DNA from 2 places in the Tepidibacillus sp. HK-1 genome. Region 2 is predicted to be linked to the other one. Evidence: predicted binding sites of a transcription regulator. Region 2 holds the regulator's gene; the other holds the start of a gene.
What was found. Region 2 encodes LexA, which represses DNA repair genes until DNA is damaged. Its sites were predicted from a motif close to CGAACATATGTTCG; they were not measured.

Region 1 (8,018 bases), on a different contig from region 2:
ATAGAGATGTTGATTACCTTGATGTTCTTTTAGGGGCTACAAGTTTTTCAGATTTCTTACAAAGATTTAATATCCTACAAAAAATAGTAGATTCAGATAAAAAAATACTAGAAGAAAATATTAAAGACCGTAACACAATCGTGGAGAAGAAAAAAGAGATTGAACGTTCATTAGCTAGATTGGAACAGTTATTTGGAGAAACCGAGAATTTAAGAAAAACATTAGTTGCTAAGAAAGAAGAAAGAAAGGTGAAAATTGCCTCACTCAACCAACAGGCACAAGAATTAGCTGAATTTAAAGAAGAAGAACAAAATCTAGTAAAAGAATTAGCTGAAAAAGAAGCTGCTTTATTAAGGGAAAAAAATAAATTAAATATTAAATATAGTGGCGGGAAGTTTGCTTGGCCATTACCTGCTAGTACTAGAATTACTTCAGATTTTGGTTTGAGAATCCATCCTATAACTGGTAAAAAGACTGGTCACGACGGAATTGATATCGGTGCCCCACAAGGAAAAGATATTGTTGCAGCAGATGATGGGGTTGTTATCCTTGCTACTTATGTGAGTGGTTACGGGAATACAGTGATGATTGATCATGGGAGTGGTATTTGGACGTTGTATGGACACATACGAAATGGTGGAATTAAAGTAAAAGTAGGTCAAGAAGTGAAAAAAGGAGAAAAAATTGCTGAAGTTGGTTCTACTGGACGTTCTACTGGTCCACATTTACATTTTGAGGTTCAGAAAAATAAACAGGCTGTCAATCCATGGAATTATTTAAAAAAATAACTTCATATTTTGTACATGCCCATCATATAATGTAAATAGTCTAACGAAGGTGGTGCGTGGAATTGATGGTTAAGGGTCGTACATTATTAATCCTACTTGTACTATCAATTGTACTAAGTAGTTTGGTCACTGCAATGGTTGTTGATGGGAATGGAATCGTGATAAACCAACCATCTGGAACTGAATCCGTTCCGAAAGAGATGAATAAACTAGTTGATGTTTATCAGACCATATTACAATCATATGTTGAAAAGAAAAATGGAAACGAACTAATCGATGGGGCAATTAGAGGTATGGTTCAGTCCTTAAATGATCCACATTCCACATATATGGATGCGAAAGAATCTAAGGATTTTTTCGGAAGTTTAAATGATTCTTTTGAAGGGATTGGGACAGAGGTAACGATTGAAAATGGTAAAATCACTGTGATCGCGCCAATAAAAGGGAGTCCTTCTGAAAAAGCAGGAATTCGACCTAGAGACCAAATCATTAAAGTGAATGGCGAGTCTTTAGAAGGGCTTAATTTAATCGAAGCGGTTAGCAAAATTAGAGGACCAAAAGGGACAAAAGCAGTGTTAGAAATTGTTCGCCCAGGTATAGAGGCACCAATTGAGATAACTGTAATACGTGATGAAATTCCAATTGAAACCGTTTATTCAAGCACGATTTCTTCCAAAAAAGGAACATTGGGTAAAATTGAAATTACGAATTTTGGTGAGAATACAGCAGCGGAATTTAAAAAGGCTTTAAAAGACTTAGAAAGCAAGGGTATTAAAGGTTTAATTATTGATGTTCGCGGGAATCCCGGTGGATACCTACAGAGTGTATTAGAGATTGGGAATTTAGTTGTCCCAAATAAAGGGATTATTGTTCAAGTAGAGGACCGTAACAAAAAAAGAGAACAATATCATTCTGAAATGGAACAACCAAGCTACCCGATTGTTTCTCTAATTAACGGTGGAAGTGCCAGTGCTGCTGAAATATTAGTAGCTGCATTACAAGAGGCTGGACATTACCCAGTCGTTGGAGAGCCTTCCTTTGGTAAAGGTACGGTACAGAATCCTTTTGAACTTTCGGATGGCAGTAATGTTAAATTGACAGTTGCAAAATGGTTAACACCAAATGGAAATTGGATTCATCAAAAGGGAATTCAACCTGATGTGAAGATGGAACAGCCTGAATATTTCCATGCAGCACCATTTCCAGAAGATATTCAATTAAAACGAGATACAAATAGTAATGATGTGAAAAATCTACAGATTATATTGAATGGGTTAGGCTATAAAACAGGAAGAACTGATGGGTACTTTGATCAAGAGACAGTCTTAGCTGTTCAAGCCTTCCAAAAAGCAAATGGATTAAACGCAAGTGGTGTAGTGGATCAAGTCACTGCTAACAAGCTTCAAGATAAAATCATTGAACGAATTAGAGATCCAAAAAATGATTTGCAGCTTCAAGTAGCCATTGAAACATTATTAAAAGCAATAAAATAGAAAAGCAGGAAATCGAAATCCAAGTATCGAATAAATACCACATAGGATGATGTGGTATTTTTCATTGGCTATTTTATGCAAAATGATCAAGGGAAGGAAGTCATATGAATGGAACTGCTAATTGAACTGATCAAGAAAATACCTTTTCTTTTTTTACAGCCTATGTTGTATATTGGTTTGATTCTGATCATCCTTCAATATAGAAGACAAATGATATTGGAAAGAGCCTTATTTAGTTCTCGGATTCATTCAGTTTCCTTAGAAGTGCTAGGTTCTCTCGGATATGGATTGATTGGTGGTGTAGTTGGATCAGGTTTGATGATGTCATTAGGCGTAGTATTTCACCCATATGAGATGGGAATCGTTTGGTTAATTACTGCGATTTTAATCTTTTTTCATATTCGCTTTCTTTGTCTTTCCTATGCGGCAGGGATATTAGGACTATTAGCAGGTATCATGCGACTTTTTCCAACACCAGAAATAGTTTGGTTAAAACCATTTTGGGAGATGGTGACTCAATTACATATTCCCTCTCTTATCGCCATCGTTGCCATTTTACATTTGATCGAGGCATTTCTCATTCGCTTGCAAGCTGAAAAAACATCGACACCCTTATTCATTGAAACCAAAAGAGGAAAATTGATAGGGGGGCAACATATTCAAGCTTTTTGGCTACTACCCTTATTTTTAGTTGTTTCTACTGGTGATTCAAGTCAAGGAATCGAGCTATCCTCTACTTGGTGGCCTTTGATTGGTGGGGCATCAAGTCTAACGATTTTACCAGTTCCAGCTATCATTGGTTATTCAGATGTTACTACTGTTTATACATCTGTTGAAAAAAGCAAAGTGGCTTCAAAACACTTAATAATTTATAGCGTATTTTTATTTGGACTAGCTTTTGCTGCAGAATATTGGCTACCCCTTCAAATCATTGCTGCTCTTTTTGCAGCACTAGCTCATGAAGGATTAAGACTTATTGGGAAGAGGGCAGAAGCAAAAAGAAGTGTGCTTTTTGTTCATCCTAATGATGGTCTAAGAGTTCTAGAAGTGATCCCGGGAAGTCCAGCGGCAAGAATGGGGATCAAATCGGGTGAAACGATAAAAAAAGTGAATGGCATTCCAGTTACTGATAAACGAGGGCTTTATGAGGCTCTTCAAAGTCAATCAGCCTTTGCAAAGCTAGAAATCATTAATCTTTCAGGACATATCAAATTGGTTCAACATTCCCTTTATGAGGGCGATCATCATCAATTAGGAATCATCTTAGCTCCCGATGACGAAGCACCCTATTATATCGAAATGGAAGATCATAATTTGTTGAAATTATTTAGACAGAAAGTGGAAAAAATCTTCCGTGGGGCTTAAAAAGTAGATTTTTTCCAAGAATAGAATCAGAAGTAGACAAAGGCTGCTTAAAAACAAGTAGCTCGTTTTTTTTTGACCATTCAAGGAACATTTGTTCTTTTCGTTTTCACTATAGATATGATATAATTTATTTATATGTGTGATTGACAAGGAGATATTGAGGATGGACCAAGTTTTCCAACTACAATCAGAGTATAAACCACAAGGGGATCAACCTAAAGCAATTGAAGCTTTAGTTCAGGGAATAAAAGAAAATAAACAACACCAAGTACTATTAGGGGCAACAGGGACAGGAAAAACATTTACGATGGCCAATGTGATTGCTCAAGTGAATAAACCAACTTTAGTGATTGCTCATAATAAAACGCTTGCTGCTCAATTGGCTAGTGAATTTAAGGAGTTTTTCCCTAATAACGCTGTTGAATATTTTGTAAGTTACTACGATTATTACCAACCAGAAGCCTATGTTCCACAGACGGATACGTATATTGAAAAAGATGCAAGCATCAATGATGAAATCGATAAATTACGCCACTCTGCAACAAGTGCTTTATTTGAACGAAAGGACGTTATTATTGTCGCTAGTGTGTCAAGTATTTATGGATTAGGATCTCCAGAAGAGTATCGAGAGCTTGTTCTTTCATTAAGAGTAGGAATGGAACGAGAGCGAAATGAAGTCTTAAGAAAATTGGTGGATATTCAATATCAGCGAAATGATATTAATTTCACTCGTGGGACCTTCCGAGTTCGTGGCGATGTGATTGAAATCTTTCCGGCTTCTCGTAGTGAACAAGCGGTACGTGTCGAGTTTTTTGGCGATGAGATCGAACGAATTCGGGAAATCGATGTGCTTACAGGTGAAATTATTGGTGACCGGGATCACATTGCGATTTTTCCTGCTTCTCACTTCGTAACAAGAGAAGAAAAAATGAAATTAGCACTTAAAAATATCGAAGAGGAATTAGACGCTAGATTAAAAGAATTAAGAGATCAAGGAAAATTATTGGAAGCCCAGCGTTTAGAACAAAGAACAAGATATGATCTGGAAATGATGGCAGAGGTTGGATTTTGTTCAGGAATTGAGAACTATTCTAGGCATTTAGAAGGAAGGCCTGCTGGTTCTACTCCTAACACCTTGTTAGATTATTTTCCTGATGATTTTTTAATGATGATCGATGAATCCCATGTAACGATTCCCCAAATTCGGGGAATGTACAATGGAGATAGGGCACGTAAACAGGTACTTGTCGATCATGGTTTTCGTTTGCCTTCCGCTTTGGATAACAGGCCTCTACGGTTTGATGAATTTGAAAAGCACATTCACCAAATCGTTTATGTTTCGGCTACACCTGGACCCTATGAATTGGAACATGCCCCAGAAGTAATCGAACAAATTATTCGTCCAACTGGGTTACTAGACCCTGTCATTGATGTTCGCCCAATTAAAGGACAAATTGATGATTTAATTGGTGAAATCAATTTACGAATCGAAAAAGAAGAACGAGTCATGGTGACTACCTTAACGAAAAAGATGGCAGAGGATTTAACAGACTATCTAAAGGAAATTGGTATCAAGGTGAAATACCTTCATTCAGATATTAAAACCTTGGAACGAATGCAAATTATACGTGGATTGCGACTAGGAGAGTTTGATGTTCTTGTGGGAATCAACCTTTTAAGAGAAGGTTTAGATATACCAGAAGTTTCATTGGTTGCAATTCTTGATGCAGATAAAGAAGGGTTTTTACGTTCTGAAACCTCTTTAATTCAGACGATTGGCCGGGCAGCGAGAAACGCTAATGGCATGGTGATTATGTATGCGGATAAAATCACCGATTCAATGAGAAGAGCGATAGAAGAAACGGAACGACGTCGTAACATTCAGATCGCTTATAATAAAGAACATCACATTGTTCCTATGACCATTCGTAAGAAAGTGAGCGATGTGATCGAAGCAGTGAAGGTTGCTGAGCAAAAGGCTGATTATGGTCAAGGAAAACAGAGAAAAATGAGTAAGAAGGAAAGAGTTCAAATGATTGAGCGTTTAGAACAAGAAATGAAAGCTGCTGCTAAAGAACTCCATTTTGAAAAAGCAGCAGAATTACGTGATCTCATCATGGAATTGAAAGTGGAAGGGGAACTATAATGCCACAAGAAAAGATTGAAATAAAAGGAGCAAGGGTTCACAACCTAAAAAATATTGATGTATCGATTCCCCGTGACAAATTTGTCGTATTGACTGGGTTAAGTGGTTCAGGGAAATCCTCTTTAGCCTTTGATACGATTTATGCTGAAGGGCAACGCCGTTATGTGGAATCTTTATCAGCTTATGCTAGACAGTTTTTAGGTCAAATGGATAAACCGGATGTGGATTCTATAGATGGATTGTCCCCCGCTATTTCCATTGATCAAAAAACCACTAGCAAAAATCCTCGTTCTACTGTTGGAACGGTTACGGAAATTTACGATTATTTACGTCTATTATTTGCACGAATCGGAAAACCACATTGTCCTGTTCATGGAACAGAAATCAGTGCACAGACCATTGAACAAATGGTAGACCGGTTATTGAGTTATCCAGAGCGGACGAAAATGCAGATTCTTGCTCCAGTCATAGAGGGGAGAAAAGGGGAGCATAGTAAGGTTTTAGAAGATATCAAAAAGCAGGGATTTGTTCGTGTCCGTGTCGATGGAGAAGTTTTAGATGTCAGTGAAGAAATCAAGCTTGAGAAGAATAAGAAACATACAATTGAAGTGGTTGTTGACCGCATTATCTTAAAGCCTGATATTCAAACAAGGTTAGCCGATTCATTAGAAACAGCATTGCAGATGGCTGATGGCAAAGTGATTGTGGAAATCATTGGCGAGGAAGAGCTTTTATTTAGTCAAAAATTGGCTTGTCCAATCTGTGGATTTAGTATGGATGAGTTATCACCAAGGATGTTTTCTTTTAATAGTCCGTATGGTGCCTGTCCTACATGTGACGGGTTAGGAAGCAAAATGGAAGTAGACCCGGATTTAGTGATTCCTGATCCCAAAAAGACTTTAGCCGAAGGGGCGATTGAACCATGGGCAGGAATTAGCTCTACCTATTATCCACAGTTGCTAGAATCGATTTGTAACCACTTAGGTATTGATATGAACACTCCTGTAGATCAATTAAGTGCAGAACAATTACATTTAATTTTACATGGAAGTAAAGGAGAAAAAATCCATTTCCGTTATGAAAATGAATTTGGTCAAGTGAGAGAAGCAGATGTTCCATTTGAAGGGGTTATTCCTAATTTGGAACGAAGGTATAAAGAGACGGTTTCTGACTATACAAGAGACCATATCGAACAGTTTATGAGTCATAATCCTTGTCCAACCTGTAAAGGGGCTCGATTAAAGAAAGAAATTTTATCAGTACAAGTTGGCGGTCAAAATATAGCCTATGTTACAGATCTTTCGATCAAGAATGCATTAATCTTTTTTGAGAATTTAACTTTAACAGAAAAAGAACAAACGATTGCTCATCTTATTTTGAAAGAAATTAAATCACGGCTTGGATTTTTAGCGAATGTAGGCTTAGACTATTTAACTTTAAGCCGTGCTGCTGGAACGCTTTCTGGAGGTGAAGCTCAGCGGATTCGTCTTGCAACCCAAATCGGTTCTAGTTTAATGGGAGTGCTCTATATCTTAGATGAACCAAGTATTGGTTTACATCAAAGGGATAATGATCGACTGATTAGAACTTTAGAACATATGCGGGACTTAGGGAATACGCTTATCGTAGTAGAACATGATGAAGATACCATGTTAGCTGCTGATTACATTATTGATATTGGGCCAGGGGCAGGAATTCACGGAGGACAAGTCATCGCGAAGGGAACGCCAAAAGAGATCATGGCAGATAAGAATTCTCTAACTGGTCAATATTTAAGTGGAAGGAAATTTATTTCTGTCCCAGTTGAACGTCGTAAACCAAATGGAAAATGGTTAGAAATAAAGGGAGCAAAGGAAAATAATTTAAAGAATATCAATGTAAAAATTCCACTGGGGGTCTTTACAAGTGTAACTGGTGTATCTGGATCTGGTAAAAGTACGATGGTTAATGAAATTCTATATAAAACATTAGCCAAAGAATTAAATGGTGCAAAACAAAAGCCAGGACAATATAAAGAATTACGGGGAATCGAGTATTTAGATAAGGTAATCGATATTGACCAATCACCAATTGGGCGTACTCCCAGGTCAAACTCTGCTACGTACACAGGTGTGTTTGATGATATTCGTGATGTTTTTGCAAATACCCAAGAAGCAAAGGTGCGCGGGTATAAAAAAGGCCGCTTCAGTTTTAATGTTAAAGGTGGCCGTTGCGAGGCTTGCCGTG
Region 2 (8,018 bases):
AAGTTTTGAATCCCTGGTGTAAAACCTGCAACTACATAAATAACTAATGGAATAAAACCAAAAACAGAAAACGAAATAAAAGTTACAATCGCATTTTTTACAGGTGATTCATTTTCTTCTAAAATCCCTAATTCTTCAACCATCATAATATCAACCCAGGCTTCTTTATTTTTGGAAATAATCTCAGTAACGACTTTAGCGTCAGATTCATCCATTCCTTTTGCCACATAAAGTTCAATTAACTCTTGTTTTTCCCCCTCTGGAAAATTTTCCACTTCCCAAAGTTCTCGTTCCCTTTCTGACTGTTTAAATTCATTTTCAGCTTTTGTACTTAAATAGTCACCAATTGCCATTGAGAGGCCATCCGCAATCAGGTTAGCAAAACCCATGATTAGCACAATACCTGAAGAAAGCTGTGCACCAGCAACTCCAGCAACAACTGCAAAAGTTGTAATTATACCATCTAACCCACCATATATAAAACTTTTTATGTATTGGCCTTGTTCTTGGTTATGTCCTTCAGGAGCATGTTTTCTTTGTTGATGTACAATTTTACTTGCTTCTTTATTATTACTCTTGTATGCTTCTCTTGCTTTGTCTAAATTTCTAGATAACAATACCCTTTCACCCCTAATTATTATATTTTAAGCTATTATATATTTCTATTTTACCATATTTTTTAGAACTATAAGCTAATATAGCTTTTTTTCATATTTCAATTACTTTTAAAGTTCCCTATGAATACAAAAAGGAGGGTTTCTATCTATCTGCACCCTCCTCTTTTCTTTAATGAAAATTTCGTTTTGATTTAGCTTCTTTTAATTTATTTGGTGTAATGTCGTTTCCATTTGCATCTATGACTTTAATAGAATGTAAATGTGCACGTAAACTCTCACGATAAGCGGCAATATATTCTTGTCGAAGTTTTGATTGCTCTTCTTTTTCTATTTCGGTTAATCCAACCGTTTTAGATTTACGAGAGAGTTCATTAATTCGATCTATTTTTTCTTGTTTCATTCTTCTACGTCGTTCTCCTTTCCCACTTCTCTAAAATCGCTGCATTTGCAACGACTCCAATCACATTTAATGCTGTTCTAAATGTGTCAGTTAAACGGTCAACACCAGCTATAATCGCAATGGCTTCTAACGGTAAATTTGCAGCACTTAGCACAGTAGACATCATAATAATTCCTGCTCCAGGAACACCAGCAGTACTTAATGAAACTAAGATCGCACTTACAAAAACTGCAATAATTTGGTTTATACTCAAATTAGCACCGATCATCTGAGAAACAAAAACTGCTGTGAAACCTTGTAGAATCGCAGCACCATCTTTTTTGAGGGAAACTCCAAAAGGAATAGCGAAACTAACAAGTTCCTTTTTCATACCATAACGATGCTCAGCATTATCCATTGCTAATGGAAGAGTCGCATTACTACTAGCTGTTCCAAATGCAAGTCCAAAAGCTGGATAAAATGCCTTCCAAAACTTAATCGGATTTTGTCCTGTAACAATTAAAAGAATACTATAAATTCCAAATGCCATCAATAAAATTGCTATGATTAATCCAATCACATACAATGATAAACTCTTAATGATCCCTAATCCTTGTGTTGCAATCACAGAAGCCATTAAGGAAAAAACGCCTATAGGTGCTAGTCTTAAGATAATTCCCATAATCTTAAAAATAACTTCATTTGCACTATCGATAAAGACAGAAAACGGTTTTCCCTTTTCTCCTGCAAGAGTAACTCCTAATCCTAACAATAATGCCGTTATAATAATTTGAACCATATGGCCTGTGCTCATCGATTCAAAAGGGTTGCTAGGAATAATACTTAATAGCCATTCAGATAAAGGAAGGCCTTGCTTTCCTTCAACCTTTTGTTGAAGCATTTCTACGCCTATTCCTGGTTTTAAAACATAAGCCACAATCAAACCAATGATAAGAGAAATAACTGAGGTAAAGATATATAAAAACAGTAATTTAATGCTATATCTCCCTATTTTCTTGATGTCACCCAAACTTGACATACTCGTTACTAATGAAACAAGCACCAATGGTACTACTATAAATTGGATCAATTTAATAAAACCAACGCCTACTAGATGCAGAATGTTTTTATCCAAAAATTGAATCATTTCATCAGGAACTAGAAGGTTGATAAAAAATCCTGCCCCTATACCAAGTATCATCGCTAAAAAGATTTTCGTAGATTGATTCATTTTTATATATCTTCCTTTCACTATAATAGGGTGCTACGTTAAATGATTATAATGAAAGTTTGAAATTTAATCAATGCAAGAATGTGCTGATGGTGAAAATAGTAAAGAGTAACACGCGGTTACTCTTTGTTTAAAAAATTAACCTATCTAATCATATGGAAGGTATCCATTGATTAAAGTTTCAACATGATGATATGGATTGAAATCATCAAATCGACCATAAGAATAATGGAGGACTTCCTCTCTTCCAGTTGATTCATTCACATTCACTCGACTTATCTGGTATTCCTCTTGTGGAAAAAAATGCGGATCTACCCTTGGAATATCATTAGGAAACCCAGGTATCATCTTATCCCTCCTTTATAATACATTATGTCTAAAAGAAGAATATTTTAGTATAAATTAGTCTAGAGGAATCTTAAGCACTTGGCCAGGATAAATCATTGCTTCTGATAATTCATTTAATTCTCGAATGTTGTATATCAATTCCCTAAAATCCATTTTGCCATTGTAATAAGGTTTGGCTATTGACCATAATGTATCACCTTCTTGGACAATTACTTCAATGTATTGTGGCGTTTTCTTCTGATTAATTTCCTTTCCATACACGATTGTTGAGATCACAAACGTTATTAAAATAACAAATAAAACTATTAAAATCCTTTTCATAAGAACCCTCCGAACATTTATTCTTAATTATAATTTTATTATATTTTAGAACAAATGTTCTTGTCAAGCTAAAATTTCGAACGAGTGTTTGCGCAATCGATTGATTTATGTTATAATAAAAAACAAGAAAGATATGGTATTTCAGAGGTGAATGATGATGAATAATTTATCGAACAGACAAAAGGCAATTTTTGATTTTATTAAACAAAAGGTGAAAGAAAAAGGTTATCCCCCATCAGTTAGAGAAATTGGAGAAGCTGTTGGTTTAGCCTCTAGTTCAACAGTACACGGGCATTTGTCTAGATTAGAAAAGAAGGGCTTAATTCGAAGAGATCCTACAAAGCCTAGGGCTATTGAGATTTTGGTAGATGATGATTTACCTAAGATGGACAAAGAGATGGTTAGAGTTCCATTGATAGGAAAGGTTACTGCTGGAGAGCCTATCACTGCCATTGAAAATGTAGAAGATTATTTCCCACTACCTGCTAGTATTGTAAATGGTGATGACGTTTATATGCTTGTTGTTCAAGGAGAAAGCATGATTGAAGCCGGTATATATGACGGAGATTATGTGATTGTTCGCCAGCAACCTATAGCTAATAATGGGGAAATTGTCGTAGCCATGACTGATGAGGGAGAAGCAACGGTTAAGAGATTTTTTAAAGAAAAAAACCATATTCGACTTCAACCTGAAAACTCAACGATGAAACCTATTTTATTACCACAAGTGACTATTTTAGGAAAGGTAATTGGATTATTTAGAAATATTCACTAACATTAGTAATTCTACTATAAATCCCCCTTCTCCATAAGGATGAAGGGGGATTTCATTTTAAATTAAGAATAGATTTAATTTTTTAATATAGCTTCATATATTGGTCTCTTTCCCATTGATGAACATGGGTCCTAAATAGATCCCATTCAATTTGTTTAGCCTCAACAAAATGCTCCACTGCATGGCTACCTAGCGCAGATAGAATGACTTCATTCTTTAAAAGTTCATGAATAGCTTCTAATAAAGTTGCTGGTAAATTATCTATTCCTTCTGCAATTCGTTCTTCCTCTGTCATAACGTAAATGTTACGATCGACAGGAGCTGGCAATTTGATTTTATTCTTAATTCCATCTAATCCTGCTTTCAATAGTACAGTTAAAGCTAAATATGGATTGGCTGATGGATCTGGATGACGCACTTCAATTCTCGTACTTAAACCTCGGGAAGCAGGGATACGAATTAAAGGACTTCTATTTTGTGCGGACCAAGCAACATATACTGGAGCTTCGTAACCTGGAACTAATCTTTTATATGAATTCACTGTTGGATTTGTTATTGCTGCTAATGAACGCGCATGTTTAAGTATGCCTGCAATAAAGTATCTAGCTGTTTCAGATAACCCCAATGAATCGTTTGGATCATAGAATGTATTCTCATTACCTTTAAATAAAGAAAGATGATTATGCATTCCTGAGCCATTCACACCATATAAGGGTTTTGGCATAAAGGTAGCATGTAAACCATGTTTACGAGCTATCGTTTTTACGACTAGCTTAAAAGTTTGAATGTTATCTGCAGTACGAACAGCATCAGCATATTTAAAATCAATCTCGTGCTGACCTGGAGCTACTTCATGATGAGAAGCCTCAACTTCAAATCCCATTCTGTCTAAAGTAAGTACGATATCTCGTCGGCAGTTTTCACCTAAATCTACAGGAGCTAAATCAAAATAAGCTCCATTATCGTTTAATTGTAACGTAGGTTCTCCTTTTTCATCCGTCTTAAATAGAAAGAATTCTGGTTCTGGTCCAACGTTCATAGCAGTAAAACCTAATTCTTCAGCTTCTTTTAAAGCCCTTTTTAAAATTCCCCTTGGATCCCCTTCAAACGGAGTACCATCTGGCATATAAATATCGCAAATTAAACGTGCCACTTTTCCTTCCTCAGATCCCCATGGAAAAACAACCCAAGTGTCAAGATCAGGATACAGATACATATCAGATTCTTCGATACGAACAAATCCCTCTATAGAAGATCCATCAAACATGATTTTATTATCCAATGCTTTTTCCAGTTGACTCACAGGTACTTCAACATTCTTAATAGAACCCATTAAATCAGTAAACATTAAACGAATAAAGCGTACATTTTCTTCCTTTGCCATCCTAATAATATCTTCTCTACTAAATTTGGACATCTTCATACTCTCCTTTTTATCTATTCTCAAATGCAGTCGCATTTAAGTTTTAATGGAAAAATCTCGATAACTCCCCCTGGATTAGCGAAGTCTGACCTGGCTTTTGTTGTAAAATTTCTCTCTTTAAAATTTGTCGTAATTCTGTCTTTGAGATCTCAGACCGTTGTGTTTGTTGTAATTGTTTCATTTCAAGCTCTTGTTGCTCTATTTCATTTCTTAAGAGAATTTCCTTTATTCCTGCTATATTTACTTTCTTATCTAACAGACTTTTTATTTCTAATAGATGGTCAATATCATGGAATGAGAAGAGACGTTGCCTACCCTTGGTTCTTGCTGGTTTTATCAAACCTTGGTCTTCATAATAACGAATTTGTCGAGCAGACAATTCCGTAAGTTCCATTACAATACTAATCGGAAATAGCGGTCGATTTCTTCGTTCAAAATCATTCATGAAAACTCTCCTTATCATATATCCTTATCATATAATGGTTTTATTTTAATTCATGTTAGTTTTATTGTCAATAATATGTTAGAAAAACTTACATATAAAATTATAAAAAATAAAGAGGCATCTCTCACATCAAAATATAGCCTCTTTCCTAAAATGCAAACAAAATATATGATTAAGCAATAGATAAAATCCCCTTGTCTACCATCATCTCGATAGCCGTTAATATCCCCCATTTTACATGGTGGTAGGTAAGCCCACCTTGAACATAAGCAATATATGGAGAACGGATAGGTGCATCACCAGATAATTCAAGACTTGCTCCTTGTATAAAAGTACCTGCTGCCATAATAACAGAATCTTGATATCCGGGAATCTGATTTGGCACTGGTATAACGTGAGAATCAATTGGTGATCCTTTTTGAATCCCTTGTAAAAAAGTAATTAGTGTATTTGTATTATTGAACTTTACAGCTTGAATAATATCATGTCTGGCTTCATTCCAACTAGGATTGGTCTCAAAACCTAGTTGTTCGAATAGGGCTGCAGCAAAAATACTCCCCTTTAAAGCTTCGCCCACAAAATGAGGGGCTAAGAAAAATCCTTGATAAAAGTCAGCCATATGCCCATGCATGGAGCCAACCTTCGCCCCAATACCCGGGGCTGTTAATCTGTAAGAAATTTTCTCAATGTAAACTTTTTTTCCTACAATATATCCTCCTGTTTTGGCTAAACCTCCACCAGGATTTTTGATCAAAGAACCGACAATAACATCAACACCAATTCCAGTAGGTTCTTGTTTTTCAGTAAATTCTCCATAACAATTATCAACAAAAGTAATAAGATCTGGTTTAATCTCCTTTACAAAAGTAACCATCTCCTTTATTTCTTCAATACTAAAAGAGGATCTCCATGAATATCCTCTAGAACGTTGAATCGCAATGACTTTAGTGTTTTGATTGATTTTTTTTGCCACTTCTACAAAATTAACTTTTCCCTGTTTGGTTAAAGGAACAGATTGATATGTAATTCCCCATTCTTTTAATGATCCCATACCTTCACCATGAATACCAATTACTTCTTCCAACGTATCATATGGATCACCTGTAATATATAAGAGTTCATCCCCAGGTCGTAGTAACCCAAATAGGCCTATAGATAAAGCGTGAGTACCTGATACAATATGAGGACGAACTAGACCTGCTTCAGCTTCAAATACATCTGCATAAATTTGATCTAACATATCCCGCCCCATGTCATCATAACCATAACCAGTTGAAGAAAGTAAGTGAAAATCTGAAACATGGTGGTTTTGAAAAGCCTTCAAAACTTTACCTTGATTATAGCTTGCAATTTGATCAATCTCTTGTATACGAGTCGAAATTTGTTTTTCTACTTGAATGACTATCCTTTCGAATTCCTTGCCATATTTAAAAAACGAAAACATGCCAAAAATCATTCCTTCTAATATATATTGTTAACTTAATAAGGCATTAAATCCTGATTCAGACATCAATATATTGTCCTTCCTTTCTCTTATAAAGATTCCTTTACATTACCCTTTTTTAACAAAATCATCAACTACTATAATACACTTTTAATACGAAAAAGACATCCCCTATAATAAAACCCACAAAAGTGACGGATTCCTTAAAAGCTATTCCGACTACTTTTGTGGGGCTCTCAAATACGGAAAAGAAAGTTGACTTTCTTTAATTAAAAAAGGAATGATTCTTTCCCACGTATTTTAATTTCTAAAAAATCTTCAGGCTGAATGGTCATCAAAACCTGTTTTGAATTTGGAATTTGTTGTTCACTAATAAGACGAACAGCTTGATTCCGAATCGCTTTTTCAATCCAATTACGAACAAGTCTTGCATTACTAAAACTTCGTAGTGGATTATTAATTTCTTCGGTAAGAAACTGTTTCAACTTTTGTTTAGCAGAGCTAGATAAAATATATTCTCTTTCATTGACCATTACCTCTGCAATATCTAATAACTGCTCAATTGAATAGTCATCAAAATGAAGTTGGATAGGAAATCTTGAATGAAGTCCAGGGTTAGAACGAATAAAACTCTCCATTTCAAAAGAGTAGCCTGCCAAAATCAAAATAAATTCATTTTTATGATCTTCCATTGCTTTTACCAAAGCATCGATCGATTCTCTTCCAAAATCCTTTTCGCCTCCTCTAATCAATGAATAAGCTTCATCAATAAAAAGGATTCCTCCTATGGCTTTTTTTACTTGTTCTCTTGTTTTTTGGGCTGTATGACCAATATACTCACCTACTAAATCAGCCCGTTCCACCTCGATAAGATGTCCCTTTGAGAGAATCCCCATCTCTTTAAACATTTTGGCTATTATTCTGGCCACAGTTGTTTTCCCTGTTCCAGGATTTCCTTTAAAAATCATATGAAATACTTGAGAATCAGATTTTAAACCTAGAGATGACCTTTGTTGGCCAATCTGAATAAATGCA

Region 1: the regulator LexA is predicted to act here: its motif matches at 3,731-3,744, upstream of uvrB (excinuclease ABC subunit UvrB).

The regions. Positions count from the first base shown of each region.
Region 1 covers NZ_BDGM02000004.1:84,579-92,596, forward strand. Annotated here, with positions in the region: gene BEN26_RS03040 (murein hydrolase activator EnvC family protein) at 1-788, shown strand, start outside; gene BEN26_RS03045 (S41 family peptidase) at 854-2,281, shown strand; gene BEN26_RS03050 (PDZ domain-containing protein) at 2,390-3,646, shown strand; gene uvrB (excinuclease ABC subunit UvrB) at 3,810-5,792, shown strand; gene uvrA (excinuclease ABC subunit UvrA) at 5,792-8,018, shown strand, end outside.
Region 2 covers NZ_BDGM02000010.1:69,858-77,875, reverse strand. Annotated here, with positions in the region: gene BEN26_RS06915 (VIT1/CCC1 transporter family protein) at 1-617, opposite strand, end outside; gene BEN26_RS06910 (DUF896 domain-containing protein) at 787-1,017, opposite strand; gene BEN26_RS06905 (dicarboxylate/amino acid:cation symporter) at 1,022-2,227, opposite strand; gene BEN26_RS06900 (hypothetical protein) at 2,375-2,575, opposite strand; gene yneA (cell division suppressor protein YneA) at 2,630-2,896, opposite strand; gene lexA (transcriptional repressor LexA) at 3,054-3,671, shown strand; gene glnA (type I glutamate--ammonia ligase) at 3,754-5,088, opposite strand; gene BEN26_RS06880 (MerR family transcriptional regulator) at 5,138-5,539, opposite strand; gene BEN26_RS06875 (methionine gamma-lyase family protein) at 5,712-6,983, opposite strand; gene BEN26_RS06870 (AAA family ATPase) at 7,253-8,018, opposite strand, start outside.